2 regions of the Agrobacterium sp. genome follow, and region 1 is predicted to be linked to the other one. Evidence: predicted binding sites of a transcription regulator. Region 1 holds the regulator's gene; the other holds the start of a gene.
The links. Region 1 encodes PhoB, which activates phosphate uptake and scavenging genes when phosphate is short. Its sites were predicted from a motif close to TGTCATNNANCTGTCAT; they were not measured.
Positions count from the first base shown of each region.

Region 1 (14,929 bases):
ACTTCACCGTGAGATTCTGACATAAAATATGCATCTGCTTTTAACGTCGTGAATATTTATAAATTAAATCAGTAATTTAGACTGTCACAAATCTTTCGTCAAAGTGACATAAAAGGATGTGGCTACGGTGGTTAAGAAAAGGTCGCCGAGCGCAAGCTAAGAGCGAGTGTCGCTATCGGCTGCGTCCACAACAAAGCCCACGACGGGAGAGACAAATGAACATCGTTAAATTTTCCGCAGCAGCTCTGGTGGCTTCTGTCGCCTTCGCTGGCGCCGCCGCTGCTCGCGACCAGATCCAGGTTGCCGGTTCCTCCACGGTTCTGCCCTACGCCAAGATCGTTGCCGAGACTTTTGCCGAAACCTTCCCGAACTTCAAGGCTCCGGTTGTTGAGTCCGGCGGCACGGGCGGTGGTCTGAAGGCATTCTGCTCGGGCGTGGGCGAAGGCACCATCGACATTGCAAACGCTTCGCGCAAGATCAAGAGCGACGAACTGGCTGCCTGTAAGGCTGCTGGCGTCACCGACGTTCAGGAAGTGAAGATCGGTTACGACGGTATCGTCTTTGCGATGGACTCTTCCAACAAGGACATCAAGCTCGAGCCGAAGGATCTTTACCTCGCGCTCGCTGCTGAAGTCGTCAAGGACGGCAAGCTCGTTGCCAACCCCTACAAGAAGTGGTCGGAAATCAACAAGGAACTGCCTGACGTAGCGATCGCCGCTTACATCCCGGGTTCCAAGCACGGCACGCGCGAAGTCTTCGAAGAGAAGATCATGGCTGACGGCTGCAAGGAAGCCAAGGCGACCGACGTCATCAAGACGCTCATCACCGACGCCAAGCAGGCTGCTGCAAAGTGCGTTGCAGTCCGTAAGGACGGCGCAGCTGTCGACATCGACGGCGACTACACCGAAACGCTCGCTCGTATCGATGCCAACAAGACCGGCCTTGGCGTTTTCGGCCTGGCTTTCTATGAAAACAACGCTGACCGTCTGAAGGTCGCGACCGTTTCGGGCGTCGTTCCGTCCACCGAAACCGTTGCCAGCGGCAAGTACCCGGTTTCCCGCCCGCTGTTCTTCTACGTGAAGAAGGCTCACCTGGGCGTTATCCCGGGCCTTAAGGAATATGTCGAGTTCTTCGTTTCCGACGAGATGATCGGCCCGGATTCCCCGCTCGCCAACTACGGCCTGGTTGCCGCCCCGGACGCAGAGCGCGAAGAAATCCGCTCGAAGTTCTCGGCCGGTTCCACGATGTAATAGAAAGAGGGGTGCGGCTCTGCCGTGCCCCTCATTCCACTTCGCTGAGGCCGTTATCCGCGGTTGACAGTTCCTACTCATCGCCATCCACATGATTGTCGATGGATTACAGATGGATAGGATGTATCAACCTTGACGCTTGCCAGACGATGATACAGTCAGGCGGCAGGCATCATGGGATGGTCCAGCGGTCTCGTTTTGATGACTTTTTGATTTGCCCGATATCGCACCGTGCTCTTGAGGCACGCCGAGGGAACTCTAATGAACACATCGATCCTTTTGCTGATACTGGCGCTCATCGGCATCGGCAGCTATCTGCTCGGCAGCCGCCGCGCCGTTGCCCTGTCTGGTGGTCGCCCCTCCAGCATGCATTCCCGTGCCGGTTATCACGGCTCTTACGCGGTCGTCTGGGCTGTTTTGCCCGCGGCGTTCATTCTCTGTGCCTGGCTCGTTATCAGCCCCCTGTTCGTCACATCGGCGGTGCGCGGTAATTTCCCCGAGGACGTGCGGGCGCTATCCGAAGCGCAGCAGAGCCTGACCTATGGTATGGTGACCTCCATCGCCCGCGGTCTTCAGCGGCTGACGCCGGAAGAAACCGCTCAGGTTGAGGCCGATACGGCTGCGGTCCGGCCTCTTCTGGCATCGAAGGGTGTGGCGATCGCCGGTGATCCCGAGCGCTTCATGGTTGATGCCGCCCAGACGCTCAACGGCATGACCTCCACCAGCCGCATCGCGATGATTGCCGTCGTGCTGCTAGCCGCGCTCGGCGGGGGCGCCTATGCGCTGCGTGCGATCGCGCCGCGCTTCCGGGCGCGCAACCAGGTCGAGAAGGTCATTCTTGCGGCCCTGCTCGTCGCCTCGTCCATCGCTATCCTCACGACCATCGGTATCGTCCTGTCGATGCTGACGGAGGCGATCCAGTTCTTCACCATGGTCCCGGCGCACCAGTTCTTCTTCGGAACGGTATGGGATCCGCGTTTTGCGGCAGCCGGTGCGACCGACTCCTCCGGCCAGTTCGGCCTGATCCCGCTGCTCGCAGGTACGCTTTACATCGGCTTCGTCGCCATGCTGGTCGCGGTTCCCGTGGGTCTGTTTTCGGCGATATACATGTCCGAATATGCCTCGCCGCGTCTGCGCTCCGTGGCAAAGCCGCTGCTCGAAGTGCTCGCCGGCATCCCCACCATCGTCTACGGCTTCTTCGCGCTGACGACGGTTGGTCCTTTCCTCAGAGACATTTCCACGCAGATCAATGGTCTCGCGACGGGTAATTACGCCAACTTCATCCAGGCGCAGAGCGTCATCACCGCCGGCTTCGTCATGGGCATCATGCTGATCCCCTATGTCTCGTCGCTGTCGGACGATATCATCACCGCCGTGCCACGCTCGCTGCGTGACGGTTCCCTCGGTCTCGGCGCCACGCGGTCCGAAACCATCAAGAGGGTCATCGTTCCCGCCGCTCTTCCCGGCATCGTCGGCGCTGTGCTGATGACGGCATCGCGCGCCATCGGCGAAACCATGATCGTGGTTCTCGCGGCCGGCGTTGCGGCCCGCCTGCAGCTCAATCCATTCGAGCCCATGACCACCGTGACGGTCAAGATCGTCAGCCAGCTGACCGGCGACCTTGAATTCACCTCGCCGCAGACGCTGGTCGCCTTTGCGCTCGGCATCACGCTTTTCGCCATCACGCTTTGCCTGAATATCTACGCGCTTTACATCGTGCGCAAATACCGGGAGCAATATGAATGACCGACATCGTCTCTCCCGCAGCCGGCGCGAACGCCGCGAACAGGGCCACGCGCCGTGATATCGGCATCAAGCGCCGTTATGCCGCCGAACGCCGCTTCCGTGCTTACGGCATGGCAGCGATTTCCTTCGGCCTCATCTTTCTCTTCCTGCTGCTTTTCTCGGTGGTTTCCAAGGGTTACACCGCCTTCCAGCAGACGATGATCACCGTTCCGGTCGAGTTTTCCGAACAGATCATCGATCCGAAAAATGAGCGCGCCACCAATCCGGCAAAGCTGATGACGGCCAATTATCCCGTTGTTGCCCGTGACGCGGTCGCCAAGGTCCTTGGTGTTGCGCCGACGGACCGCGCCGGTCTTCGTGCCGTCAACCTCTTGATCTCCGACAGCGTGCGCACGCAGCTTCGCGACATCGTCGTCGCCGATCCCGCCGTCATCGGCACCACGCGCACGGTCACGCTCCTGGCCTCGGGCGACGTCGACAGCGCCTTCAAGGGCCAGGTCGATATGACCGCCGATGAAGCCAATCGCCGTATCTCGAACCAGCAGCTCGGCTGGATGAACCAGCTCGCCGAAAGCGGCCAGCTCGGCAAACATTTCAACACCGGCATTTTCGTCAACGGCGCTTCGAGCCGTCCGGAAGCGGCGGGTGTCGGCGTGGCGCTGATCGGTTCCTTCTACATGATGCTGATCGTGCTGGTGCTGTCATTGCCGATCGGCGTCGCGGCGTCGATCTATCTCGAGGAATTCGCCCCGAAGAACCGTCTGACGGATCTTATCGAGGTGAATATCAACAATCTCGCGGCTGTTCCTTCGATCGTTTACGGTCTGCTCGGCCTCTCCGTCTTCATCAACTTCATGGGCTTTCCGCGCTCGGCTTCGCTGGTCGGCGGTCTTGTCCTGACGCTGATGACCCTGCCGACGATCATCATCGCGACCCGCGCTGCCCTGAAAGCCGTGCCGCCGTCTATCCGCGCCGCAGCCCTCGGCCTCGGCGCTTCCAAGATGCAGACGATCTTCCACCATGTGCTGCCGCTCGCCATGCCCGGCATTCTGACCGGCACCATCATCGGTCTCGCCCACGCGCTGGGCGAAACGGCGCCGCTGCTCCTGATCGGCATGGTGGCATTCGTTGCGAATTACCCGACAACGCCTATGGATCCGTCCACGGCCCTGCCGGTGCAGATTTACATGTGGGCGAACGAAGCCGAGCGCGCCTTTGTCGAAAGGACATCCGGCGCTATCATCATCCTGCTTTTGTTCCTCATCGTCATGAATGTTGGCGCAATCCTGTTGCGTCGCCGCTTCGAGCGGCGCTGGTAGAGGGAGATTGAGCAATGAACATGTTGTCGGAAGCAGCAGTTGAAAAGGCGCTGGACAAGAAAATGAATGAAGTCTCATACAAGATGATCGGCAAGGACGTTTCGGTTTATTACGGCGAAAAGCGCGCGCTTTACGACGTGAACCTCAACGTTCGGGAAAATACGGTGACCGCGCTTATCGGCCCGTCCGGCTGCGGTAAATCCACCTTCCTGCGCACCCTGAACCGTATGAACGACACGATCGACGGTTGCCGGGTCACCGGCAAGATCACGCTCGATACCGACGATATCTACGATCAGGCGATCGACGTCGTGGAATTGCGCGCCCGCGTCGGCATGGTGTTCCAGAAGCCGAACCCCTTCCCGAAGTCGATCTACGAGAACATCGCCTATGGCCCGCGTATCCACGGCCTTGCCCGCAACAAGGCGGATATGGACCAGATCGTCGAGCACAGCCTGCAGAAGGCGGGTCTCTGGAACGAAGTGAAGGATCGCCTGCTGGAGTCCGGCACCGGCCTTTCCGGCGGTCAGCAGCAGCGCCTGTGCATCGCGCGCGCGGTTGCCGTCAGCCCGGAAGTGATCCTGATGGACGAGCCCTGCTCGGCGCTGGACCCGATCGCGACCGCAAAGGTCGAGGAATTGATCCACGAGCTGCGTACCAATTACACGATCGTCATCGTCACGCACTCCATGCAGCAGGCGGCGCGTGTTTCCCAGCGCACTGCCATGTTCCACCTTGGTCATCTTGTCGAAGAAAACGAAACCGACAAGATGTTCACCAATCCGGACGACCAGCGCACGCAGGACTACATCATGGGCCGCTTCGGCTGATCCCGGCCGGCGCTTTATCGAAACCGAACAAGACTGGTGCCTCTGCCGTGCCCGCTTCCGGGTACGCGCATGCAGGCCAAGCCGGAGGACTAGACCATGACACAGACAACGACCCATTCGCATATCCTGTCGGCCTATGACGACGAACTGAAATTCCTGACGCGCCGCATCGCCGAAATGGGCGGTCTCGCGGAACAGATGTGCGCCGATGCCGTGCGTGCGCTCGTCAATTCCGACGCCGCGCTCGCTCAGAAGGTCATTTCCGATGACGCGATCCTCGATCATTCCGAGCGCGAGATCGGCGACAAGGCCATCGTCACCATCGCCAGACGCCAGCCGATGGCGGCCGACCTTCGCGAGATCATCGGCACGCTGCGTATTGCCGGCGACCTTGAACGCGTTGGCGACCTTGGCAAGAACACTGCCAAGCGTGTGATCGCGGTTGCCGGAACCGGTGTACCGCGCAAGCTCGCCCGCGGCATAGAGCACCTGTCGGAGCTTGCGCTGGTGCAGCTCAAGGAAGTCCTCGACGTCTATTCCACGCGTTCCGCCGAGAAGGCCAATGCCATCCGCGAGCGCGATGAGGAAATCGACGCCATGTATACGTCGCTCTTCCGTGAGCTTCTGACCTACATGATGGAAGATCCGCGCAACATCACCACCTGCACGCATCTTCTGTTCTGCGCCAAGAACATCGAGCGTATCGGCGACCACGCCACCAATATCGCCGAGACGATCTATTACATGACCACCGGCAGCCAGCCGGAAGGTGAGCGTCCGAAGGACGACAGTTCCAACACGCTCGGTTCGGTGACCGAGTAACAGACGAGCAGCGGCTTGCGGAGTTAGCATATGGTGCCCAAGATTGCAGTTGTGGAAGACGAGGAAGCGCTGAGCGTCCTCCTTCGTTACAATCTCGAGGCTGAGGGATATGACGTCGACACGATACCCCGTGGAGACGAAGCAGAAATCAGGCTGCAGGAACGTATTCCGGACCTTCTTATCCTGGATTGGATGCTTCCCGGCGTTTCCGGTATAGAACTGTGCCGTCGGCTCAGAATGCGGCCGGAAACAGAACGCCTGCCCATCATCATGCTGACGGCGCGCGGCGAAGAAAGCGAACGGGTTCGCGGCCTTGCCACCGGCGCCGACGACTATGTCGTCAAGCCGTTTTCGACGCCAGAACTCATGGCCCGGGTCAAGGCCATGCTGCGCCGGGCCCGTCCCGAGGTTCTCTCCTCGGTGCTGAAATGCGGTGATATCGAGCTGGATCGCGAGACCCATCGCGTTCACCGCAAGAGCCGCGAAGTGCGCCTCGGCCCGACGGAGTTCCGCCTGCTGGAATTCCTGATGACCTCTCCAGGCCGGGTTTTCTCCCGCTCGCAATTGCTGGATGGCGTGTGGGGTCACGATATCTATGTGGATGAGCGCACCGTCGACGTGCATGTCGGACGCCTGCGCAAAGCGCTCAATTTTTCGCATATGCAGGATGTCATCCGTACCGTGCGCGGCGCCGGATATTCGATGGAAGCCTGAGCAAGACTCGACCGACGAGTTACACTCGGGGCAACATCCCGCCAAAAACCGAAAGGCCCGAAACCGGAATGGTGTCGGGCCTTTCGGTTTTTGGACGTCCCCAAACACGACGGCTTCATCCTTCTTGATGGGATGACGGACAATTGGCTGAAATCCCGCCCGCTCAATCGGGATTGTGGGTCGGGTTCGACAGCGATGGGGGATAGGGTTCGGCGCTTCGCTGGTGAGTTGACCCCGGAACCGCCTGAACTTTGTCATAAAAAAACGGGCCCGAAGGCCCGTAGTTTTTGAGTGTCGAATGCGTGCCGCAACACTCAAGCCTTGCGGCGCTCGCTTACCGGCTGATAGGCGAGTTTCGCATGGAACTTGCAATAGGGCGAAGATTCCAGCGCTTCACAACCGCAGAAATGGAAATCATCCTTCAGCGGATCGCCGACCGGCCACTTGCAGGTGCGCTCCGTCAGTTCCGTCAGCGTCAGGCGACGGGAAATCGGCGAGACCACGTTTTTGGAAGGAACGTAATCAAGAACCTGTGCGGTCTCGATGTCGATCTCCTCATTCAGCGCGGTTGCCGCGTTGGAACGGGTGAGGATCCGCGCCGGCGCCGCATTGACGCGGCCTGCAAAGGTCGTCGCGCGTGGGGCAGGTGCAGCGGTGCGCTTGGGCGCAGAGCGCGCCGAAGTGACCGGGCCGCCAGCCTTGACGCGTCCCGGCAGATTGAGGCGATGGACCTTGCCGATCACGGCATTACGGCTGACGCCGCCGAGCTGCGCTGCAATCTGGCTGGCGCTAAGGCCCTCGGACCATAATTTCTTGAGTTTCTCGACTCGTTCGTCTGTCCAGTTCATGCCGCTTCTCCGCTCGTCGCGTATAATGTCGGCAGAATCCTTCTCCGTCTCGCGGGCGTGCCGCGAGCGTGGTTTCTGCCGGATTTTTGGTGACTAGTTCCGCCGCAATGCAGTCTAGTAATTAGCGATTAACCTAGTGCCACGCAGACTCCGTGGCAAGAGTCACGGGAATCATCTCGAATCGATTTTCCGGTTTTCCCCAACTTGCTGGCGAGTTGAGTCTGAAAGGCAACACCTTGGGCCTCGCAGGCCGCCACCTACTAGGGCTTGAGAAGCCCGGGAAATACGGACTTTTGTTGACATCGGCAGGCGAAGTGACAATAGTGCCCCTGCCGCCGCGAGGCGGCATTTTTGATTTTCAGGCGAGGGATAACCCTCAGAGCCTATTGACAACCGTCTGACAGCGCATCCGCGCAAGGAGTGATACAGCCATGGCCGAAGCCGCCGCGCCATTGTTCGATACGTTTGCAAGAGCCCCCCTGCGCTTCGAGCGAGGCGAGGGCGTCTGGCTGTTCACGGAGAGCGGCGAACGATATCTGGATTTTGCGGCCGGCGTAGCGGTCAATTCGCTGGGCCACGCCCATCCGCACCTCGTGGAAGCGATCAAGACCCAGGCCGAGAAGGTCTGGCACGTCTCGAACCTTTATGAAGTGCCGGGCCAGGAAAAGCTCGCCAAGCGCCTGACGGAAGCGACCTTCGCAGACAAGGTCTTCTTCACCAATTCCGGTGCGGAAGCGCTGGAATGCGCGATCAAGACCGCGCGCCGTTATCATTATTCCAAGGGGCATCCGGAAAAGTTCCGGATCATCACCTTCGAAGGCGCCTTTCATGGGCGTACGCTGGCGACGATCGCCGCCGGCGGCCAGCAGAAATATCTCGAAGGTTTCGGTCCCAAGGTCGAAGGTTTCGACCAGGTGCCCTTCGGTGACGTTGATGCGCTGAAAGCCGCCATCACGGCCGAGACGGCTGCACTTCTGATCGAGCCCATTCAGGGCGAGGGCGGCATCCGTGCGCCCAGCAAGGAATTCCTGCAGCTGCTGCGGTCGCTCTGCGATGAGCATGGCATGCTGCTGATTTTCGATGAGGTCCAGACCGGCGTCGGCCGCACGGGCAAGCTGTTTGCCTATGAGCAGACGGGTGTCGCGCCCGATATCATGGCGGTGGCCAAGGGTATCGGCGGCGGTTTCCCGCTCGGCGCATGCCTTGCGACGGCGGATGCCGCTTCCGGCATGACGGCGGGCGTGCACGGCACCACCTATGGCGGCAACCCGCTGGCCATGGCTGTGGGCAATGCCGTGCTCGATGTCGTCCTCTCCGAGGGCTTTCTGGAGAAGGTCCGTGATGTCGCGCTGGTCTTCCGCCAGGGCCTTGCTTCGCTGAAGGATCGTTATCCTGATGTCATCGAGGAAATTCGCGGCGAAGGCCTGCTTCTCGGCATCAAGGCGAAGGTCCCGTCGGGCGAACTGCTGCAGGCCATGCGCGGCGAGCATCTGCTCGGCGTGCCCGCGGGCGACAACGTCATCCGTCTCCTGCCGCCGCTCGTTACCACGGCGGAAGAAGCCCGTGAGGGGCTGGCACGCGTGGAAGCGGCCGCCGCTTCCCTGACAGCGAAACAGGCAAAAATCGCCTGAGGAAACAATAAAGGGCGGGCCTCTTCCCGGAGGCTCGCGAGCATGGGACGTTTGAAATGGCTTCACCTAAACATTTTCTTGACCTGTCGGCCGTCAGCTCGCAGGACCTGCGGGCAATTCTCGACGATGCCCGCGCGCGCAAGGCCGCAACCAAGGCCGGAACGGCGGAAAAGCCGCTTGCCGGCAAGATGCTGGCAATGATCTTCGAAAAGCCCTCCACCCGCACCCGCGTCTCCTTTGATGTCGGCATGCGCCAGCTTGGTGGCGAGACGCTTTTCCTCTCCGGTACTGAAATGCAGCTCGGTCGTGCCGAAACGATCGGCGATACGGCCAAGGTGCTGTCGCGTTATGTCGACGCCATCATGATCCGCACGACGGATCATTCGCGCCTGCTGGAGCTTGCCGAGCACGCAACCGTGCCAGTTATAAACGCCCTGACTGACGACACGCATCCCTGCCAGATCATGGCTGACATCATGACCTTCGAGGAACATCGCGGCCCGGTCAAAGGCAAGACCATTGCCTGGACGGGTGACGGCAACAACGTCCTGCATTCCTTCGTGGAAGGCTCGGCCCGCTTCGGTTACCGCATGACAATGGCGGTGCCGATGGGTTCCGAACCCCATGACAAGTTCCTGAACTGGGCCCGCAACAATGGCGGCGAGATCATGTTGTGCCACGATGCCGACAAGGCCGTGGCCGGGGCCGATTGCGTCGTCACCGATACCTGGGTTTCCATGAACCAGGAACACAAGGCGCGCGGCCACAACATCTTCCAGCCCTATCAAGTCAACGAAGCCCTGATGGCCAAGGCGGAAAAAGACGCGCTGTTCATGCATTGCCTGCCGGCCCATCGCGGTGAAGAAGTGACGGATGCCGTGATCGACGGTCCGCAATCGGTGGTCTTCGACGAGGCGGAAAACCGCCTCCACGCGCAGAAGTCCATCATTGCCTGGTGCATGGGCGCCATCTGAGCAATTCCCCCGGCCTGACACGCGTCACGCCGGGTGCTTGAACTTGCCCGCATAGATTACCATCTGTGGGACTTCGAAGAGGCTCGTCGGTTCTGCTGGCGGGCCATCATCACGATTTGCACGTTTTTCCCCGGAAGCGGTTTCTCTTCCCGGGTCTCTGTGCGACAAGCGGAAAAAGCACATTTTAAAAGCCGGACTTTTGGACGGTAGCGGCGCCACGGCTGCGCCAAGGAGTATGACATGGCAGATGTAACGGTTGAACTGGACGATCTCGATTTTGCTGGCGACGACAAGGTTGTGCCCTTTCAGGTCGAAGGTCTGGATGTGCGCGGCCGCGCCGTACAGGTTGGGCCGCTGCTGAATGCCATTCTCGAGCGGCACGATTATCCTGCCGCGGTCGCCCGCCTGCTGGCGGAAGCGACTGTTCTGACGGCGCTGATCGGCACGTCGCTCAAGTTTTCCGGCAAGCTGACCCTCCAGACCAAGGGCGACGGCCCGGTTGACCTGCTGGTCGCGGATTTTACCGCGCCTGAAAGCATGCGCGCTTACGCCCGTTTCGACGAGGAGCGGCTGGCGGCGGCGATCGCGGAAGGCGCAACCTCGCCGGAGCAATTGCTCGGCACCGGCATTCTGGCCTTCACGATCGATCAGGGCGTGGGCATGCAGCCTTATCAGGGCATCGTGCCGCTCGATGGCTCATCGCTGGAAGACATTGCCGGGGTTTATTTCCGTCAGTCGGAACAGCTGCCCACCCGCGTGCGGCTGGGCGTTGCCGAGTTCTTCGACCGTGATGGCGAAGGCAAGCCGCGTCATGGCTGGCGTGCGGGCGGCGTTATCGCGCAGTTCCTGCCGCAGGCGCCCGAGCGGCTGCGCATGCGCGACCTGCATGGCGGCGACGGCGATGAAAGCGGTCACGAGGTGCAGGAGGATGATGCCTGGATGGAAGCCGTCACGCTGTTGAACACGGTGGATACCGACGAGCTGACCGATCCGCAGGTGCCGGTGGAACGCCTGCTCTTCAGGCTTTTCCATGAGAGCGGCGTGCGCATCTATGATGCGCAGGCGGTTTTCGACCGTTGCAGCTGCTCGCGGGACAAGATCAAGGGTGTGCTGTCAGGCTTCACCGCCGAAGAGATCAAGGCGAGCGAGGAAGACGGCGCCATTGCCGTGACCTGCGAGTTCTGCTCCACCACCTATCGCTACGATGTCAGCGAATTTGAAAATGCCTGAATAGAGAGCCGTGCCCCACAAAGGGTGCGGCTTTTTCATTGCCGGGCGAGTGGTTAGTTCAGAACCCGCATCAGGCCCGGTGAATCCAGCGAAAAGGCGGGTATGGTGACGTTGAACACCTCGCCATTTTCCGTTTCCATTTCATAGTGGCCGAACATCAGGCCCGAAGGTGTGTCCAGCGGGCAACCGGAGGAATATTCGTAGCTGTCGCCGGGTTTAAGATGTGGCTTCTCACCCACGACGCCAGGCCCATAGACCTCATCGACCTGTCCGTTCTGATCGGTGATGTGCCAATAGCGATTGACGAGGGTAACCGGAATATCGGAGTTGTTCGCGATCACGACTTTGTAGCCCCAGACGTAACGATCGTCATCCGGGTCGGATTGTTCCTCGAGATAATACGGGTCGACCGTTACCTCGATATCCCTTGTCAGAGCACGATACATACGCGCCACACCTCGATATTATGCCTGCCGCCACATCCTACACTATAGGTTCTGGCTATCGTCAAGAAAATGAATGACTTGACGGGCAGGGGGCATCTCCTGTTGCGCTGCTTTCCACCGTTAGGGATAACGGGAAAGGTAAATATTGGTTGCCTGATAGGGTCTTTTCGGACCGCACCGGCGAACCATGGCCCGACACGCGGTCAGGCCATGGCGATTTGCTGATTGAATTTTCAGGCCGAAACGGCCGCCAGACCCTTCGCCAGATCTTCCAGCAGATCGTCGGTATCCTCGATGCCGCAGGAAAGGCGCAGGGTGCCGCCGGAAATACCGAGTTCAGCACGCGCCTCGTCGGAGAGGTTCTTGTGCGTCGTCGTGCCGGGATGGGTGATAAGGCTCTTGGCGTCGCCGAGATTGTTGGAAATCTTCACGATTTCCAACGCGTTCTGCAGCTTGAAGGCCGCTTCCTTGCCACCCTTCAGTTCGAAGGCCACCAGCGTCGAACCGCCGGACATCTGCCGTGCGATGATGTCGGCCTGCGGATGGTCGGCGCGGCCGGGATAGATGACCTTGGCGACCTTGCCGTTATCGGCGAGAAAATCGGCGATTTTGCCGGCATTGGCCGTCTGCTGTTTCACACGCAGCGGCAGGGTCTCGATGCCTTTCAGTAGCGTCCAGGCATTGAACGGCGACATGGCCGGGCCGGTATGGCGGAAATAATCCTGCAGCTCTTCTTCGATCCACTTCTTGTCGGAAAGGATCACGCCACCGAGGCAGCGGCCCTGACCGTCAATATGTTTGGTGGCCGAATAAACAACGATATGGGCGCCGAGTTCGAGCGGCTTCTGGAAAAGCGGCGTCGCAAAGACGTTGTCGACCACCACCTTGGCGCCGATCTGGTTGGCGAGCTTTGCCACGCCGGCAATATCCACCACTTCGAGCGTCGGATTGGTCGGGCTTTCGAGGAAGAACAGTTTGGTGTTGGGCTGGATCGCCTTTTCCCAATTGCCGAGATCGCGACCGTCGATCAGCGTGCATTCGATGCCGTATTTCGGCGCGAGCGTTTCGACCACCCAGCGGCAGGAGCCGAAAAGGGCGCGGGCAGCAACGATATGGTCGCCGGCGCGCAGCTGGCACATGATGGCGGCGGTGACGGCGGCCATGCCCGACGCAAGTGCGCGGGCGTCTTCAGCGCCTTCCAGCAGGCACATGCGCTTTTCGAACATGTCGTTGGTAGGGCTCGCATAACGGGCGTAGATGAACCCGTCCGTTTCACCCTTGAAGCGCGCTTCGGCTGCTTCGGAGTTTTCGTATACGAAACCCTGGGTCAGATAGATCGCTTCCGACGTTTCACCGTAAGGGGAGCGTAGCGTACCGCCGTGAACGAGCTGGGTTGCCGGGCGCCATTTATTGCTCATGTGATCACCTTCAAAACAAAAAAACCGGCCGCAAAAGCAGACCGGTTCCTAGCACCCGGTCTTTTTAGCCACTTGTTTAACGTGGCTGCAAGCCGACCGGCCAAATCACCACGGGATAAGCTTGCCATACTGCCGTTACCGGCTTGCGTCAATGCTTTCCTTTTGGTTTTGTCGCCGTAAAAAGGAATGATGACCATGACGAGAACCACGGGCATTTTGGCGGATGGCGCGATCAAGGCGCTGTTTGCAGGCGGCAAGCTGAAGAGCGAGGCCGATCTCGATGCTGATCAGGTGCAGCCCGCCAGCCTTGATCTCAGGCTCGGCTCGAAGGCCTATCGCGTGCGCGCCAGTTTCATGCCCGGCCCCGGAACCCACGTCCTCGACAAGCTCAATCGTCTCAGTCTGCACGAGATCGACCTCACCCAGGGCGCGGTGCTGGAAACCGGTTGCGTTTATATCGTTCCCTTGATGGAAAGCCTTGCGTTGCCGGCGGACATGTCTGCCTCGGCCAATCCGAAAAGCTCGACCGGCCGTCTCGATATCTTCACCCGCGTGATGACCGATAATGCGCAGGAATTCGACAAGATACCGGCCGGTTATGCCGGCCCGCTTTATCTGGAAATCAGCCCGCGCACATTCCCCATCGTGGTGCGCCGGGGCTCACGCCTGTCGCAGATCCGCTTCCGCATTGGCCATTCGCTGCTCAACGAAAGTGAACTGCTGAAGCTGCACGAGACGGAAATGCTGGTCGCAAGCGACACGCCCAACGTGACCGGCGGCGGCATCGCGCTTTCGATCGACCTCAAGGGTTTCGGTGAAAACGGGCTGATCGGTTATCGCGGCAAACATCACACGGCGGTGGTGGATGTCGACAAGAAGGCCCAGCACGACGTTCTCGATTTCTGGGAACCGCTCTACGCACGCGGCCGCGCCGAATTGATCCTCGACCCGGATGAATTCTATATTCTCGTCTCACGCGAAGCTGTCCACGTTCCGCCGCTTTACGCGGCTGAAATGACGCCCTTCGACCCGTTGGTGGGCGAGTTCCGTGTGCATTACGCCGGCTTCTTCGATCCGGGCTTCGGCCATGCCGAGGCCGGCGGCACGGGCAGCCGCGCCGTGCTCGAAGTGCGCAGCCACGAAGTGCCCTTCATTCTGGAACACGGGCAGATCGTTGGCCGGCTTGTTTACGAGCATATGCTGGAAAAACCGGAAGGCCTCTATGGCAGCGGCCTCGGCTCCAACTATCAGGCGCAGGGACTGAAGCTCTCCAAGCATTTTCGCGCGGAATAACGAACCCGGCGGGTGCTTGACACCCGCTGCGAACTATCCGATGTCTTATGCGCGCGCGGGTGTAGCTCAATGGTAGAGCAGCAGCTTCCCAAGCTGAATACGAGGGTTCGATTCCCTTCACCCGCTCCAGCGATGCCGCGATCCATGTGCCGGAATATTAAAGGTCATAAGAGAAAGCAGCATCCCGATGGCGCAGTCCCTCAGCGAGATCAGTAAATTTCTAAGCTATGTCCTTCGTCACAAACCGGATGCGATCAGTATCGAACTCGACGCGGAAGGGTGGGCCAATATCGACGAGTTGATAGCAAGAGCCGATATTCCCCTTACGCATGAGTTGCTGCTTGAGATTGTCGATACCAGCGACAAGAAGCGGTTCGCCATTTCTGCCGATGGGCAATTCATCCGGGC
Region 1 covers NZ_JCABZP010000014.1:363,586-378,514, forward strand. Annotated here, with positions in the region: gene phoR (phosphate regulon sensor histidine kinase PhoR) at 1-20, shown strand, start outside; gene AC5I5B_RS13495 (substrate-binding domain-containing protein) at 216-1,250, shown strand; gene pstC (phosphate ABC transporter permease subunit PstC) at 1,512-2,996, shown strand; gene pstA (phosphate ABC transporter permease PstA) at 2,993-4,315, shown strand; gene pstB (phosphate ABC transporter ATP-binding protein PstB) at 4,330-5,145, shown strand; gene phoU (phosphate signaling complex protein PhoU) at 5,242-5,967, shown strand; gene phoB (phosphate regulon transcriptional regulator PhoB) at 5,998-6,681, shown strand; gene AC5I5B_RS13525 (GcrA family cell cycle regulator) at 6,996-7,529, opposite strand; gene AC5I5B_RS13530 (aspartate aminotransferase family protein) at 7,961-9,160, shown strand; gene argF (ornithine carbamoyltransferase) at 9,217-10,134, shown strand; gene AC5I5B_RS13540 (Hsp33 family molecular chaperone) at 10,375-11,364, shown strand; gene apaG (Co2+/Mg2+ efflux facilitator ApaG/CorD) at 11,418-11,810, opposite strand; gene AC5I5B_RS13550 (O-succinylhomoserine sulfhydrylase) at 12,044-13,228, opposite strand; SAM riboswitch at 13,272-13,350, opposite strand; gene AC5I5B_RS13555 (2'-deoxycytidine 5'-triphosphate deaminase) at 13,424-14,521, shown strand; tRNA gene AC5I5B_RS13560 (tRNA-Gly) at 14,577-14,650, shown strand; gene AC5I5B_RS13565 (RNA 2'-phosphotransferase) at 14,709-14,929, shown strand, end outside.

Region 2 (14,929 bases), on a different contig from region 1:
GTCCTATTATCTCGCGCCGGGCGGGGAGGGTGGCGAAGAGGCGCTGACGCTTCTTGCCAGAGCGATGGACGACGAGAATGTCGCAGCTCTCGCCGAAGCGGTGCTTTTCCGCCGCAACCGTGTCCTGCTGATCCGTCCGAGCGGCAAGGCACTCGTCGCGACGACGCTGAATTTCAGCTACGAGGTCCGTTCGCAGACATCGGTCTTCAAGTCGATCCCCGACATCGAGTTCGATGAGGAAATGTTGGAACTTGCCGGTCACATCATCGAAAAGCGCGCTGGCACGTTCGATCCCGCAGACTATAGCGACCGTTATAATGATGCGCTGGCCGAACTTGTGAAAGCCAAGATCGAAGGCCGGGAAATCGCCAAGCAACCGCCGCGCAAGGAAGACAATATCATCGATCTCAAGGAGGCCCTGCGCCGCAGCGCGGGGGCGGGAGCCGGGAAAAAGGCGACGGCAGCAGGCCGCAAGGCGTCGCGGAAAGCGGGCTGATCCATGGGATTGCAGACCTATAACGCCAAGCGCAGTTTTGACAAGACGCCGGAGCCCAAGGGTACGAAGGCCGAACAGCAGGGATCGAGCTTCGTGATCCAGAAACACGATGCCCGCCGTCTGCATTATGATTTTCGGCTGGAAATGGATGGCGTGCTGAAAAGCTGGGCGGTGACGCGCGGTCCCAGTCTCGATCCCGAGGACAAACGCCTTGCCGTGCATGTGGAGGACCATCCCCTCAGTTATGGTGATTTTGAAGGTGTTATCCCCAAGGGACAATATGGCGGCGGCACCGTGATTGTCTGGGATCGCGGCATCTGGCAGCCGATCGGTGACGCCCGGAAAGGTTATCGCAAAGGTCATCTGGAATTTGAACTGGAAGGCGAAAAGCTGAAAGGACGCTGGCATCTGGTGCGCATGCATGGAAAGCCGGGCGAAAGCCGGGAAAACTGGCTGCTGATCAAGGGCGACGACGAGGAAGCCAGACATAAAGGCGGTGCGGATATTCTGGAGGAACGGCCGGAATCGGTGAAAACCGGGCGCAGCGTCGAGGAAGTCGCGGCCAAACCGAAAGATACCTGGAATTCCAAGCCGGTATCGAAAAAGGCCGCCGTTTCGACGTCGGACAAAAAACAGGCGCATGCGCTGCCTAAAGGCGCGCGCAAACAGACTATGCCGTCCTTTGTGCCGCCGGCGCTCGCGACGCTCAAACCGAAACCGCCCGACGGAGATCGCTGGCTGCATGAAATCAAATTTGACGGCTATCGTCTGCAGGCGCGCGTCGATCAGGGCAAGCTCCAGCTCCTGACCCGCAGCGGGCTGGACTGGACGGAGAAATTCGGCAGGGCCGTGACAGGAGCTATCAAGGCGCTGCCGGTGGAAACGGTGTTGATCGACGGCGAAATCGTCGTGGAACGCGATAGCGGGGCTTCCGATTTCTCCGCCTTGCAGCAGGATCTGAGCGAAGGACGCAGCGACCGTTTCGTGTTTTACGCCTTCGATCTTCTTTATCTCGATGGCAGCGATCTGCGTGGTGCGGCATTGAGCGAACGAAAGGCGCTGCTCGAAAAGCTGTTGCCGGCGGGCGATCCCCATCTCCGTTACAGCCAGCATTTTGAAGAAAGCGGCGCGCTTGTCCTCGACCATGCCTGTCGGCTCAGTCTTGAGGGTGTCATTTCCAAGGTCAAGAGCAGCAAATATGTTTCCGGGCGCAAGGGAGAATGGGTGAAATCCAAATGCTCGATGCGACAGGAATTCGTTATCGGTGGTTATACTGTCTCCTCGACATCGGACCACGCCATTGGATCGCTAGCGCTCGGCGTTTATGAAAATGGCAAGCTGCGCCATGTTGGACGTGTCGGGACAGGTTATACGGGCGAAGTGGCGGAGATGCTACTTGGCCGGCTGAAGCCGCTTGAGCGCAAGGAAAGCCCGTTCGGTGAGAAACTCACCGCGCTTGCCCGACGTGATCTTCATTTCGTCAAGCCGGAACTAGTGGCGGAAGTGGAGTTTCGCGCATGGTCTGGAGATGGCAATCTGCGTCATGCCTCTTTCCGGGGGCTGCGCGAAGACAAGCCCGCAGGAGAAATCGAACGCGAGGAGAAGGCCGTGTCCGACACCAAGGCGCCGCAATCGACGATCAAGTTCACCCATCCGGACCGGCTGTACTGGCCGGACGATGGCGTGACGAAGGAGGGGCTTGCCGATTATTATGCGCAGGTCTGGCGGCACATCGCGCCCTTTGTCGTCAACCGGCCGCTGGCACTGCTGCGCTGCCCGGAGGGCATAGAAGGGCAGCGTTTCTTCCAGAAACATGCCTGGCGCGGCATCAACAAGGCGGTTGAGCAGATCAGGGATCCCAAGGACAAGCGCGGTGAGCCGCTGATCCGCATCACCGATTTTGATGGCCTGATGGCGCTCGTGCAATCCGCCGCGCTTGAAATCCACCCATGGGGCGTGACCACCGCCAATTGGGAAAAGCCTGACATGATCACCATGGATATCGACCCCGGCGAGGATGTGGCATGGGAAGAGGTGATTGAGGCGGCGCTGGAACTGAAACGGCGTTTCGAAGAGGCCGGGCTTGCCGCTTTCGTCAAGACCTCGGGCGGCAAGGGACTGCATGTCGTCGCGCCGCTGAAGCCGCAGGCGGGCTGGGCCCCGGTAAAAGCCTTCGCCAAGGCCATGGCGGCGGATATGTCGAAAGCCGAACCGGAGAAATATCTTTCCGTCGCCACCAAAGCGAAACGTCAGGGCCGTATTTTTATCGACTACCTGCGCAACGGCAGGGGCAATACGGCGGTTGCGGCCTATTCGACGCGCGCCCGGCCGGGAGCCGCCATTTCAGCGCCGCTCGAATGGTCGGAACTCACCGCCGAGATCGGTCCGGCCCATTTCACCGTCAACAATATTGGGGCTCGTCTTGCGGCGCTGAAAAAAGACCCGTGGGACGGCTTTTTTGCCGCTGCCAAGCCGCTGCCGAAAAAGGCACGGTGAAGACGCCGATTCTCAGCTTCTCTTTTCCGAAGCGAGGCTTTTCTTCAGCGCATCCATGATATTGATGACATTGCCGCCGGTGCGGGCCTTCGTGCTAGTTTTCTTTGTCGACGAGGAGACCTCCTCGCCTTTGGTCTTCAGCAGGGACTTGATCTTTTTCTGAATGGGGTCCTGCACCAGAGTTGGCTTCCAAGCCGTGACCTGTTTGCCGATGCGTTTTTCCATGGCGTCCAGCAACGGCCGGTCGATTTTCATCTTCGGCTCCAGCGCGTCGATGCTCTCGCGCACCTCCTCGCCGTAATGGAGGGTCCACAGGATGATGCCCTTGCCTGAAGGTTCCAGCAGGACTGCCCTTTCACGACGGTAGATCACCAGACGCGCAATGCCGAAAACATCGTTCGCCTTCATGGCTTCGCGAATGACGCTGAAGGCTTCGGTGCCGATCTTGTCTTCCGGGCGCAGAAAATGCGGACGGTCGTACCAGATCCAGTCGATCGACCCTTTCGGCACGAAGGTCTTGATATCGATGGTGCGGGTGCTTTCCAGCGCCACCGCGTCGATCTCGTCATCCTCCAGCAGCACATAATCGTCTTCGCCGCGCGGAAAACCCTTCACCTGGTTCCTGGCGGCGACCGGCCTGTGGGTGACACTGTCGACATAGCGGCTTTCGACGCGATTGCCGGTTTTGCGATTGAGGATGTGGAAGCGGTATTTGTTGCCTTCGGTCGTCGCAGGCGTCAACGAGACGGAGGCCGTCACCAGTGACAGCTTCAGATAACCCTTCCAGAAAACCTGCCGTGCCATGTCCGCGATCCGCATTGGTCTCCCGAAACAACAGCCACAGGGTGGCTTTTGTTCCGGGAGGGACCGCAAATCGGGGCAGGGATGGAGTTATCAGAACAGCGAGGTCAGCCCGTAAACGGCAGCGGAGATCAGTGCGGCTGCCGGCATGGTCACGATCCAGGCGATGACGATATTGCCGGCAAGCCCCCAGCGCACCGCCGAGACACGGCGTGCAGCGCCGACACCGATGATGGCGCCGGTGATCGTGTGGGTGGTGGAGACCGGAATGCCGAGCCATGTGGCGCCGAACAGCGTCAGCGCGCCGCCGGTTTCGGCGCAGAAACCCTGCATCGGGTTCAGCCGGGTGATTTTCGATCCCATCGTATGGACAATACGCCAGCCGCCGAAGAGCGTACCGAGCGCCATGGCCGACTGGCAGGAAATCACCACCCAGAAGGGCACGTAGAAGCTTTCGCCGAGATGCCCCTGGCTGAACAGCAGCACCGCGATGATGCCCATGGTCTTCTGCGCGTCATTGCCGCCGTGCCCCAGCGAATAAAGCGAGGCGGAGATGAACTGCATGACGCGGAAGGTGCGGTCGACCGCAAAGGGCGTCTGCCGCACGAACAGCCAGGACACGGCAAGCACGAGAACGAGCGCCAGGAAAAAGCCGATGGCCGGCGACATGAAGATCGCCCCCACGGTCTTCAGCAGGCCCGACCAGACGATGGAATTAAAGCCAACCTTGGCGAAACCCGCACCGACGAGGCCGCCGATCAGCGCATGCGAGGAGCTGGAGGGAATGCCGAAAATCCAGGTGACGATGTTCCAGACGATCGCGCCGATCAGTGCCGCGAAGATGACCTGCGGCGACACGATGGCCGGATCGATGATGCCGGTGCCGAGCGTTTCCGCCACATGCAGGCCGAAGAACAGGAAGGCGATGAAATTGAAGAAGGCCGCCCAGGCGACCGCATATTGCGGCCGCAGCACCCGGGTGGAGACGATGGTGGCGATGGAATTGGCGGCGTCATGCAGACCGTTCAGGAAATCGAAGAACAGCGCGATGGCGATAAGGCCGACGAGCAGCGGCAGGGCAAGCGCGACATCCATCAGACGTTCTCGATCACGATGCCGCTGATCTCGTTGGCCACATCCTCGAAGCGGTCGACGACCTTTTCGAGTTCGCCGTAGATTTCGCTGCCGATCATATAGGCCATGGCATCGCCGCTCGCGCCATGCCGACGGAAGAGGTCCTTCAGACCCAGGTCGTGAAGCTCGTCGGAGCGGCCTTCGACGCGGGTTACCTCTTCGGCGATGGCCGAGAGGCGATGCGCATTCGTGCCGACCTTGTTGAGAAGCGGAATGGCTTCCGCAATCAGGCCCGCCGCGCGCACGATCTCGTGGCCCATCTCCTTCATCAGCGGGTCGAATTCGCTCTGTTCGAACAGGCGGATGGTCTTGACGGTCTTGTGCATCATGTCGATGGCGTCATCCATGGACTGGATGAGGTCCTTGATGTCGCCACGATCGAATGGCGTGATGAAGCTCCGCCTGACCGCAAGCAGCACCTCGCGGGTGATGTCATCCGCCTGATGCTCGAGGGCGACGATGAGGTCGCAGTTCTTCTCGACGTCGACGCCGCTCAAAAGTTGGTCAAGGGCTTCAGCCGCTTTGATGACGGTTTCGGAATGTTTGCTGAACATGTCGAAGAAACGGTCCTCGCGCGGCATCAGCTTGCGAAAAATACTCATCATGCGAATTGGCCCTCAATGGCGCTTTATCAGTTGTGGGGGGTGATTGTCATAAAACTGTCATAAATGCACGCGGGGCATTGATGCAACCCGGAAAATCAGCACTATCAACGGATATGAAATCTTCCAAGAAACGCCGGAAAACCCGTCCGGCCCGTCCACTCACATTGCTCCAGCAGCTGGCTGCGGTTCCCGAAAAGCTCTTCACCGGTGCTTTCCGGCAGCAATATGCCGCGCTCTGTTTCCGTTATGCCGCCAACGGCGTGGATGTCGAAATCCTCCTCGTCACGTCCCGTACCAGTCAGCGCTGGATCATTCCGCGCGGCTGGCCGATGAAGCGCAAGAAACCGCATCAGGCGGCGGCGATAGAAGCGTGGGAGGAGGCGGGTGTGCGCGGCCGGGTGAAGAAGGATGCGGTGGGCCGCTATACCTATCTCAAGATGCTCGACAATGGCGATGTCGTTCCCTGCATGGTCGACGTCTTCCAGATAGAGGTGAAGGAAACGGACACAACCTTCAAGGAGCACGGTGAACGCCTGCTGGAATGGGTGCGCCCTGACGAGGCGGCAAGACGCGTTCGCGATATTGAACTGAAATCGCTGCTGGTCGATTTCCGGCCAAAGGGGAAAAAGAAACGCCAGAGCGGCGAGAGACCGTAACCGCATCTGCGCGGCATTCCTTCCTGCAGCCGGTACTGTAATGCCACCGCAATAGGACATGCCCACCCTTGCCTGATGATTGTCATCAGGAGCCGTTGCATGAATTTACGTCGTCCCGTTCTCCGCTTCTTATTGCGTTATCTCCATCCGATTATCGCCATCGCTTTGCTTCTGGCGGGCCCGGCTGCGATTCTTTTGCTGAGATGACGACAGGGGCACCATCCGGAATGACGGGAAGGCGGTGTCGCCTTCCCGTTGTCAGCCGGATTGGTGTCTAGCCGACCTTGTCAGGCCGGCTGTTTTTGGGAAGATTGCGCCTCATTGCCCGAATGCCCCGTTTCATCCGGCGCTTTCGGTAACAGGCGGGCGAAACGCCTGATGATGCTGTCCAGATAGGACAGGATGGTCGGCACCACGATCAGGGTCAGCAGCGTGGAACTGATGAGGCCGCCAACCACCGCATGGGCCATCGGCGCGCGCTGCGCGCCACCGCCGCCGACGGCCAGGCCGAGCGGGATCATGCCGAAGATCATTGCAAGCGTCGTCATGATGATCGGACGGAAGCGGATGACGCCCGCATTCTCGAGCGCTTCGTTCAGCGAAAGCCCCCGCCGCCGCTCGCGATTGGCGAAATCCACCAGCAGGATGCCGTTTTTGGTCACGAGGCCCATCAGCATGATGAAGCCGATCAGCGAGAACATGTTGATCGTGCTGCCGGCGATCATCAACCCGATGAGGACGCCGACGAGCGACAGCGGCAGCGACGCCATGATGGCGAGCGGTTGCAAGAAGCTGCCGAACTGCGAGGCGAGCACGATGTAGATGAAGATGACGGCCATGCTGAGCGCCGTGACCATATGGCCGACGGTTTCCTGCATGGTTTCGGCGTCGCCGCCGAAGCGGATGCGATAGCCGTTCGGCAGGTCAAGACCGGCGGTCAGGCCCTGCAGGGTCTCCGTCACGTCGCCAAGCGTGCGGCCGGCAATATTGGCCGAAACCAGTATCTCGCGGCGATTGTCGATGCGGCGGATTTCGGCGGGGGCTGGCATGATGCCGATATCGGCAACCTGATCGAGACGCGCCATCAGCGGTGCATCATTTGCTGCCGTGCGGCCGGTTGCGATCATCAATTCACCGAGACTTGCCAGGTCGGACCGCCGCTCGGCCGGCAGGCGGATGACGATATCGTACGTATTGCCGTCCGTATCCGTCCATTTCGACACATCCTCGCCGCCGATAAGGGGGGAGAGTGCCGTGGCAAGATCGGAGCGGGCAATGCCGAGATCGCTCGCCGCCGCAGGCTTCAGGCGTACCGACAGGACAGAGGTCACATCCTTGGCGCTGGAGGTCACGTCCACGAGGCCGGGAATTTTTTTCATGTCTTCGACGAGGCCGGCGGCGATTTTTTCAAGAACAGCCCGGTCGTCGCCGAGGATGCTCAGCTGCACCGGGCTTTCGCCGCCGCCAAGGCCATTCTGCAGGATCGTGACCTCAATGCCAGGTATGGCCGACAGGCGCTTGCGAACCGGCTCGGCAAGGGAGAGCGGGGTTCGGCTTCGCATATCGAGCGGCGCCAGGCCCACCAATATGGCGGCGCGATGTTTGCCGGCGGCGCCGCCTGTGTTGATGGTGGAATAAAGCATCTCGACCTCCGGAAATTCCCTCAGCGCCTTCTCGACCTGCCGCACCTTGGTCGTCGTATAGTCCAGAGAGGAGCCGACCGGCGCGGTGATGTTGACCTGGAAGCGGCCCTCATCGGCATTCGGAACGAATTCCGTGCCGACCAGCGGCACCATGAACAAGCTGGCGATAAATATGCCCGATGTGACAAGCAGGGTGACGAGCCGGTGCCGCAGGGTCCAGCCGATGGCGCGGCGATACTGGCCGGCCATCCATTCGAAGCCGCGGTCGAAACGCGCGATCAGTCGGCCTATCGGGCCGCGTTTTGCATCGGGTTGGGCGTCCGGATCGTACCAGACGCTTGATAACATCGGATCGAGCGTGAAGGCGACGAAAAGCGAGATCAGCACCGCGGCGGAGACGGTGACGCCGAATTCATAGAAAAACCGGCCGACGATGCCATCCATGAAGGCAACCGGCAGGAAAACCGCCACGATCGTCGCCGTTGTCGCAATGACCGCAAGCCCGATTTCATTGGTGCCGTCGAGGGCTGCGCGCAGGTGGGATTTGCCCATATGCAGATGGCGGGTGATGTTTTCGCGCACCACGATGGCGTCATCCACGAGAATGCCGATGGAAAGCGTCAGCGCCAGCAGGCTGAGCGTATTGAGCGTGAAACCGAGGAAATCGATCACCGCGAGCGTGCCGATGATGGCGATCGGCAGCGTCAGCCCGGTAATCACCGTACTGCGCCAGGAATTGAGGAACAGGAAGACGATGGCGACGGCGAGCGCCGCACCTTCTATCAGTGTCGTCTGTACCTGGCTGACGGATTCGCGAATGGGTATCGATGAATCCGTGACGATACGCAGCTGCACGTTCTGCGGGGCAAGCTCGGCGTTGAGCGCATCGAGGCGCTTTCTCACATCCGTCGCCACCTCAACGGTATTGGCGCCCTGAACCTTGACGATGTCGATCGCCAGCGCCGTCTGGCCATTATAGAGGGCCCGGCTTTCGGCATCGGCTGCCCCTTCCGAAAGCGTCGCGACATCGCGAAGCTCGACGGCCGCGCCGCCGCGCCTTGCCACGACCATATCCAGCAGCGCCTGCGGCTCCTCGATACGGCCCTGCACCTGGATCGTCCGTTCGGAAAGGGGATCGACGACGCTTCCGGCCGGGCTGTTGCTGTTGCCGGCGCGCAGCGCGTTCACCACCTCGTTAATGCCTATTCCAAGGGCGCGCATGCGCGTCTCGTCGATCATCACATCGATCTGCCGTTTGCGGGCGCCAACCAGCGTTGCCTGGCCGACGCCGGCAACGGTCGTCAGCTGCCGCACCACCTTCTGGTCGGCAAGGGTGGTGAGTGCGGGTACATCGAGCGACGTCGAACTGATCGCAACCGACAGGACCGGCTCGGCGGCGGGGTCGAACCTCGATATGACGGGTTTTTTGGCGTCTTCCGGAAAATTCGCCTCGATGGCGGCGATCTTGTCGCGGACCTCCTGCGCGGCGGCCGAGCTCTGCACTTCGAGCTTGAATTTCGCGACCACGACGGAGCGCCCCTCATAGGAGGTGGACGTGACCTCGTCGAGGCCGCCAATGGCGTTCAGCGCATCCTCGACGGGCCGCGTCACCTCCGTCTCCACCGTCTCCGGCGTCGCGCCCGGATAAGAGGTGACGACGACCACCACGGGAACGTCGACATTGGGATATTGGTCCAGCCCAAGCCGCTGCAGCGAGAAGGCGCCCATGACCAGAAGTGCCACCATCATCATGGTGGCAAAAACAGGGTGGGTAACGGATATGCGGGTCAAGAACATTTCAGCCTGCCTTGTCGACGGTGACGGCCATGTCAGGCCCCAGTTCGGGAAGCGGTGCGGTGAGGATGGTCTCGCCATTCTTCAGGCCGGCGGCAATCTCGACCAGACTGCCATCGTTCCAGCGCGCTCCGACTGCGACCGTCTGGCGGCGAAGACGGCCATCCTCCACCTTCAGCACATGGTAACCCGTCTCGTCCTTGCGCAGCGCGATTGCGGGAACGACAAGCGCATCGTTCTTTTCACGCAGGAGGATCGATCCGCTGGCGAACATTCCGCCCCACAGCCGGCCGTCCCGATTGGCAAGCCGCAGATAGACGGCGACGAAACGGGTGCCGTCTTCGGCAACCGGGCTGATGCGGTCGACCGTGCCTTTGACGATCTGGCCGCCAAGGCCGTCGATCGCCAGTTCCACCGTCTGGCTGAGCGCCACGCGCGGTATGTCGCGGGTGGCGACAAGAACCTTCGCTTCCAGCACGCTGGTATCGACCAGTGTGAGAAGCTCGCCATCCGCACCGGCTCGCGATCCCGCCTCGGCCAGCCGCCGGGTGACGGTGCCGCTGAAGGGCGCGCGGATTTCGGCGTTGCGAAGGGCGAGGCGGGCGATATCCGCCTGCGCCGCAAGGCTCTGGAGCCTTGCCGTCTTCACCGCGACATCGCTTTTCGCCTTGTCGAGCTGTTCCGTCGAAGCGATGTTTTTCAGGGCAAGCTGTTCGGTTCTCGTCAGGGCCTGCATCGCCAGCATCAGTTCGGCCTCGGCCGCATCCCGGTCGCTCTGCCGTAGCAAAAGCGTCGATTGCAACTCATCGGTTTCGAAACGTACGAGCAGCTTGCCCGCCTGCACCGCATCTCCGTCGCGGACATTCATTTCCACGATCTTGCCGGCTTCACGGGCGCGGATCACCACGCGGGTGATCGGCTGAAGCTCGCCGCTGACGCCAAGCCGCTCCACCATCGCGCGCGTACCGATCTTTGCCGTTTCCGCAGCCGTCAGTTCGAACGGCGTGCCTGCGGGGCTCATCGAGGCGGTTTCGACGAGCCCGTTCACGATGCCTTTGACACGCTCATTCGCATCGACGCTGCCGCGCGCCGGATCGAGAGCGGTGACAACGAGAACGCAACCTGCAAGCGCGATCCCCGCCTTGATGGTTCTCTTCACCCACATACTGAAATCCTTTCCATCCCGGGACCGCCGCTCAGGCGGTCGCATTGCCTCTGTCGAGGCGGATGGTTTCTGGATAGGCATCCATAATTGCAGCAGCATTACCCTCCGGGGCGCGCCTGCCTAAACGGAACCGTCTAATGCTCCAAAGTTCTGTTTTTATGAATTTTCCAGAGGTGAAACCATTATGGATCCTGGTTGTAAATGCTCTGGCGTCGTCTTCGCCGCAATACTGCCGCAACCTTTCTGGCAGAAAACGGAAGGCGAAGGGACGGTGACGCATGAGACTTCTTTTGATCGAAGACGAAAAGGAAATGGCGGATGCGCTGACGGCGACGCTCGGCAAGCAGGGGATCGTCATCGACCATACCATGTGGCTCGGCGATGCGATGGAGCTGACGCGTCAGCACGTCTATGACGCCATTCTGCTCGACCGTCGCCTGCCTGACGGGGAAGGGCTCTCCTTCATTCCGCAGCTGCGCCGCGCAGGTATCGACACGCCGATCATTCTGTTGACGGCGATGAACGAGCCGGAAGAGCGGATCGCGGGGCTGGACGGCGGCGCAGACGATTATCTTGGCAAGCCGTTTCTCGTCGGCGAGTTGCTGGCCCGGGTGCGCGCGGTTCTCAGGAGGCCGGCAAACCTTGCGCCGGCCCAGATCACCGCTGGCCGCATCGTCATTGATCCGCTCCATCTCAGCGTCACGATCAATTCGGTTCCCTTCGATCTGCCAAGACGCGAGCTTGCGGTTCTCATTGCGCTGGCGAAACGCAAGGGCAAATCCGTGCTGCGCTCCACGCTCGAGGCAGCCGTTTACAATTACGAGGAGGAGATCCAGTCCAATGCGCTCGACGCGCATATATCGCGGCTGCGAAAACGCCTGCTCGATGCATCCGCAGGCGTCGGCGTCCATAATATTCGTGGTATCGGTTATCTGTTGAAGGAAGAAGCATGAAAGCGCAGGGCACGTCCAACCCGTCCTTGTGGTGGAAACTGAGCTGGCAGCTCAGCGTCGTCGTCTCTGCCATGATTGCCGTGGTCATCATCGGGCTCTGTTTTTACGGCGTGATGATGCTTTCCCCCAATATTGCGCTCTGGGACGACCTCTCGGCCACGCTTGATGGTTCACTTTCGCTCGATCCGCAAAAGGGATTGGTCATTACCGAGAGCCCGGCATTGCGGGCCCTGAAGGCGGAGAACTCAACACTCTGGTTCGTTGCCTCCACGCTGGATGGGCGGGTGGCGACCTACGGCGCCGTGCCTGCCGTTTATGAGGAACTGTCGCGGTATCTGCATCTGATGACGGATGCCGATATTCGTGGAGGAAAGGGCATCGTCGAGGTCGCCCTGGTTGAAAGCATGGAAACGAAATGGGGTGCGGTAAGGGTCATGTTCGGCGGAACGACGCATGTCGGCGGGCAGTTCCTGACGCTTCTTGCCGGAACCTACAAGATTTACGTTCCCCTGCTGGCTGTCATCCTGCCCGCCGTGTTCTTCTCGGTTCCCCGCATCGTGCGCCAGGCGCTTTCCGGCCTCAGTTCCGTCGTCAAAAAGGCCCCCGAGATCGATCCGCGGCGGCCGGGTTCAAAGCTTCCCGTCGAGGATGTGCCACGCGAGGTGGTTCCGCTGATCCTTGCCTTCAACAGCATCCTCGAACGGCTGGAAGAGCAGTTTCGAGCGCGCCAGCGTTTTCTCATCGATGCGGCGCATGAGCTGAGAACGCCGATTGCGATCATGCAGACCCGGATAGAGGGCTTGCCGGGGCCGGAACAGCAACGCCTGATGGAGGATGTCGCGCGGCTTGGCGAGACTACGGAACAGCTTCTCGCCTTCGAAAGAAACGATCAGGTGAATGACAGGCGCGAGACGGTGGAGCTCGTCGAGATGACCCGCACCGTCGTCGCCGATCTCGCGCCGCTTGCGCTTTCGGCGGGTTATGACATCTCCTTCGACACGCAGATCGCGCGATATGAGGTGATGGGCGACCCCTTCACCCTGCCGCGTGCGATCAGCAACATCGTGCGCAATGCCATCGATTATGGTGGGAACAGGGGGATGATCCATATCTCGGTTCTCGCCAATGGTGAGATCGCGATTTCCGATGAGGGGCAGGGGATAGCCGAAGACCAGCGGGAACGGATTTTCGAGCCCTTTTACCGCATCACACCGCGCAGCACCGGGGCAGGGCTTGGCCTCAGCCTCGTCAAGCAGATCGTCGCCAACCATAACGGGCGAATCTTTCTGGATAGCAGCGCCTTCGGAAGCACCTTCCGGTTACGTTTCTGATCGTTGCGTTGCGCGCTGTCCAGAGGCGGGTGATTGTAATGTTGCCGCAATTTTAGCTGTCGTACCATGCGGGGCACAGGATCAATCATCCCAACCGGAGTACGTGCAGTGAAACAACAGTGGAATCTGTTTGCCCGGGGTTCCGGCGACAAGGCCTCCCGCAGCCGCGGTGTCGCCTTCGCCACCTTGCCCTTCGCCATCCTCATGTCCAGCTGCACCTCCGTGCCGCTGAAAGAAGGTGGCACGCTCACCTCCTATGCGCAGCTCAGCCCGGCCAAGGGAAAGTTCACCAAATCGCGAACCTTCGTGGACGCCACCGGGCTGGCCGGGGTCAAGACCGTCGCCATCGTGCCGACCACCTTCTCCTTCGCCGCCTCGTCGCGGGTCACATCGGAAAGGGATCGTGCCCTTGTTTCGAATGCGCTGGATCGCGCCATCTGCGTGGCGCTCAGCGATAAATACCGGATCGCCGCTCTTGGACAGCCGGCGGATATGACGGTGCGCACGGTCATCACCGATCTGGTGCCGACCGACAAGACCATGGCCGGGGTATCGACGGCCGTGACGCTCGGCAGCGGCTTCGTCCTGCCGGTCAGCGTGCCGCGTCTCCCATTCGGGCTTGGCGGGCTGGCCGTTGAGGCCGAGGCGGTGGATAGTGGCGGCGTTCAGCGCGCGGCGGCTGTCTGGTCCAAGGGCGCGAATTCCATCACTGGTAACGCCCGCGCGTCGGAAATCGGCGACGCTTACGAGCTTGCCACCGATTTCTCCAACTACTTCTCGCGTATTCTCGTGACAGGCAAAGTTTCCGACGGCCTGAACCTCTCTATTCCCTCCGGCCATCGAATCCGGTCGGCTCTGGGCGGAAAACCGAAATATGTCGAGTGCGATGCCTATGGCCGGTCGCGCGGCTTGAAGGGCATGGTGGCCGACAAGTTCGGCGCGCCGCCGCAATGGACCGACGACGGGCACGCGAAAGTCGCGGCGCGATAGGCCAGCCGCTTTATGTGTAGATCGCGTGCGTTACGGCGCGCGCGATCGTCCGAACCAAGTGCCTATGCCGCGAGACCGAGCTTCTGAAGGCCGCATTCGCGGACGATCTCCGCGATATGGGCGAACTGCGCCGAGAGCGGGTTGCTCTTGCGCCAGACCATGCCGATGGTGCGCGACGGGCGCGGTTCCGCAAGCCGGAATACCGAAACGGTGGATTGCCGCGTTTCCATATCGACGGCCATCTGCGGAATGAGTGTGACGCCGATGCCGGCGCCGACCATCTGTACGAGGGTGGAGAGCGAAGAGCCCTCCATCAGCACGCGCGGCGGCGCATTGGTCGTGCTGCAGAAGGAAAGCGCCTGGTTGCGGAAACAATGGCCTTCCTCCAGCAATAGCAGGCGCATTTCACCCAGCTTGTCGGCGCTCGGCACCGGCATGCCCGCATCCTCCATCGGCCGCACCAGAATGAATTCCTCCGAAAACAGCGGAACCTCCTCCAGCGCGGGTTCCGAAACGGGCAACGCGACGATTGCCATGTCGAGTCGGGCTTCGAGAAGGTCTTCGATGAGCTTCTGCGTTACCGCTTCGCGCGGGCGCGCCTCCAGTCCGGGATAATGCCGGGTCAGCGTCTTGATCACCTGCGGCAAGAGATAGGGCGCAACGGTGGGAATAACACCGATGCGCAGGCGACCGCTGAGAGGGCCATGCCCCGCGCGCGCCAGATCCTGCAACTCGTCCACCGAACGCAGGATGGCCCGGGTGCGTTCGGCAAATTCCTCACCAAGCGCCGTCAGCCTGATCTGGCGGCTGCCGCGTTCGACGAGCGGCGCACCGATCAATTCCTCCAGTTCCCGTATCTGCAAAG
Region 2 covers NZ_JCABZP010000019.1:181,969-196,897, forward strand. Annotated here, with positions in the region: gene ku (non-homologous end joining protein Ku) at 1-496, shown strand, start outside; gene ligD (DNA ligase D) at 500-2,992, shown strand; gene ku (non-homologous end joining protein Ku) at 3,005-3,796, opposite strand; gene AC5I5B_RS22370 (inorganic phosphate transporter) at 3,887-4,888, opposite strand; gene AC5I5B_RS22375 (DUF47 domain-containing protein) at 4,888-5,532, opposite strand; gene AC5I5B_RS22380 (NUDIX hydrolase) at 5,646-6,188, shown strand; gene AC5I5B_RS22385 (efflux RND transporter permease subunit) at 6,476-9,628, opposite strand; gene AC5I5B_RS22390 (efflux RND transporter periplasmic adaptor subunit) at 9,630-10,790, opposite strand; gene AC5I5B_RS22395 (response regulator transcription factor) at 11,069-11,743, shown strand; gene AC5I5B_RS22400 (sensor histidine kinase) at 11,740-13,074, shown strand; gene AC5I5B_RS22405 (DUF3313 domain-containing protein) at 13,183-14,064, shown strand; gene AC5I5B_RS22410 (hydrogen peroxide-inducible genes activator) at 14,127-14,929, opposite strand, start outside.
Region 2: the regulator PhoB is predicted to act here: its motif matches at 5,577-5,593, upstream of AC5I5B_RS22375 (DUF47 domain-containing protein).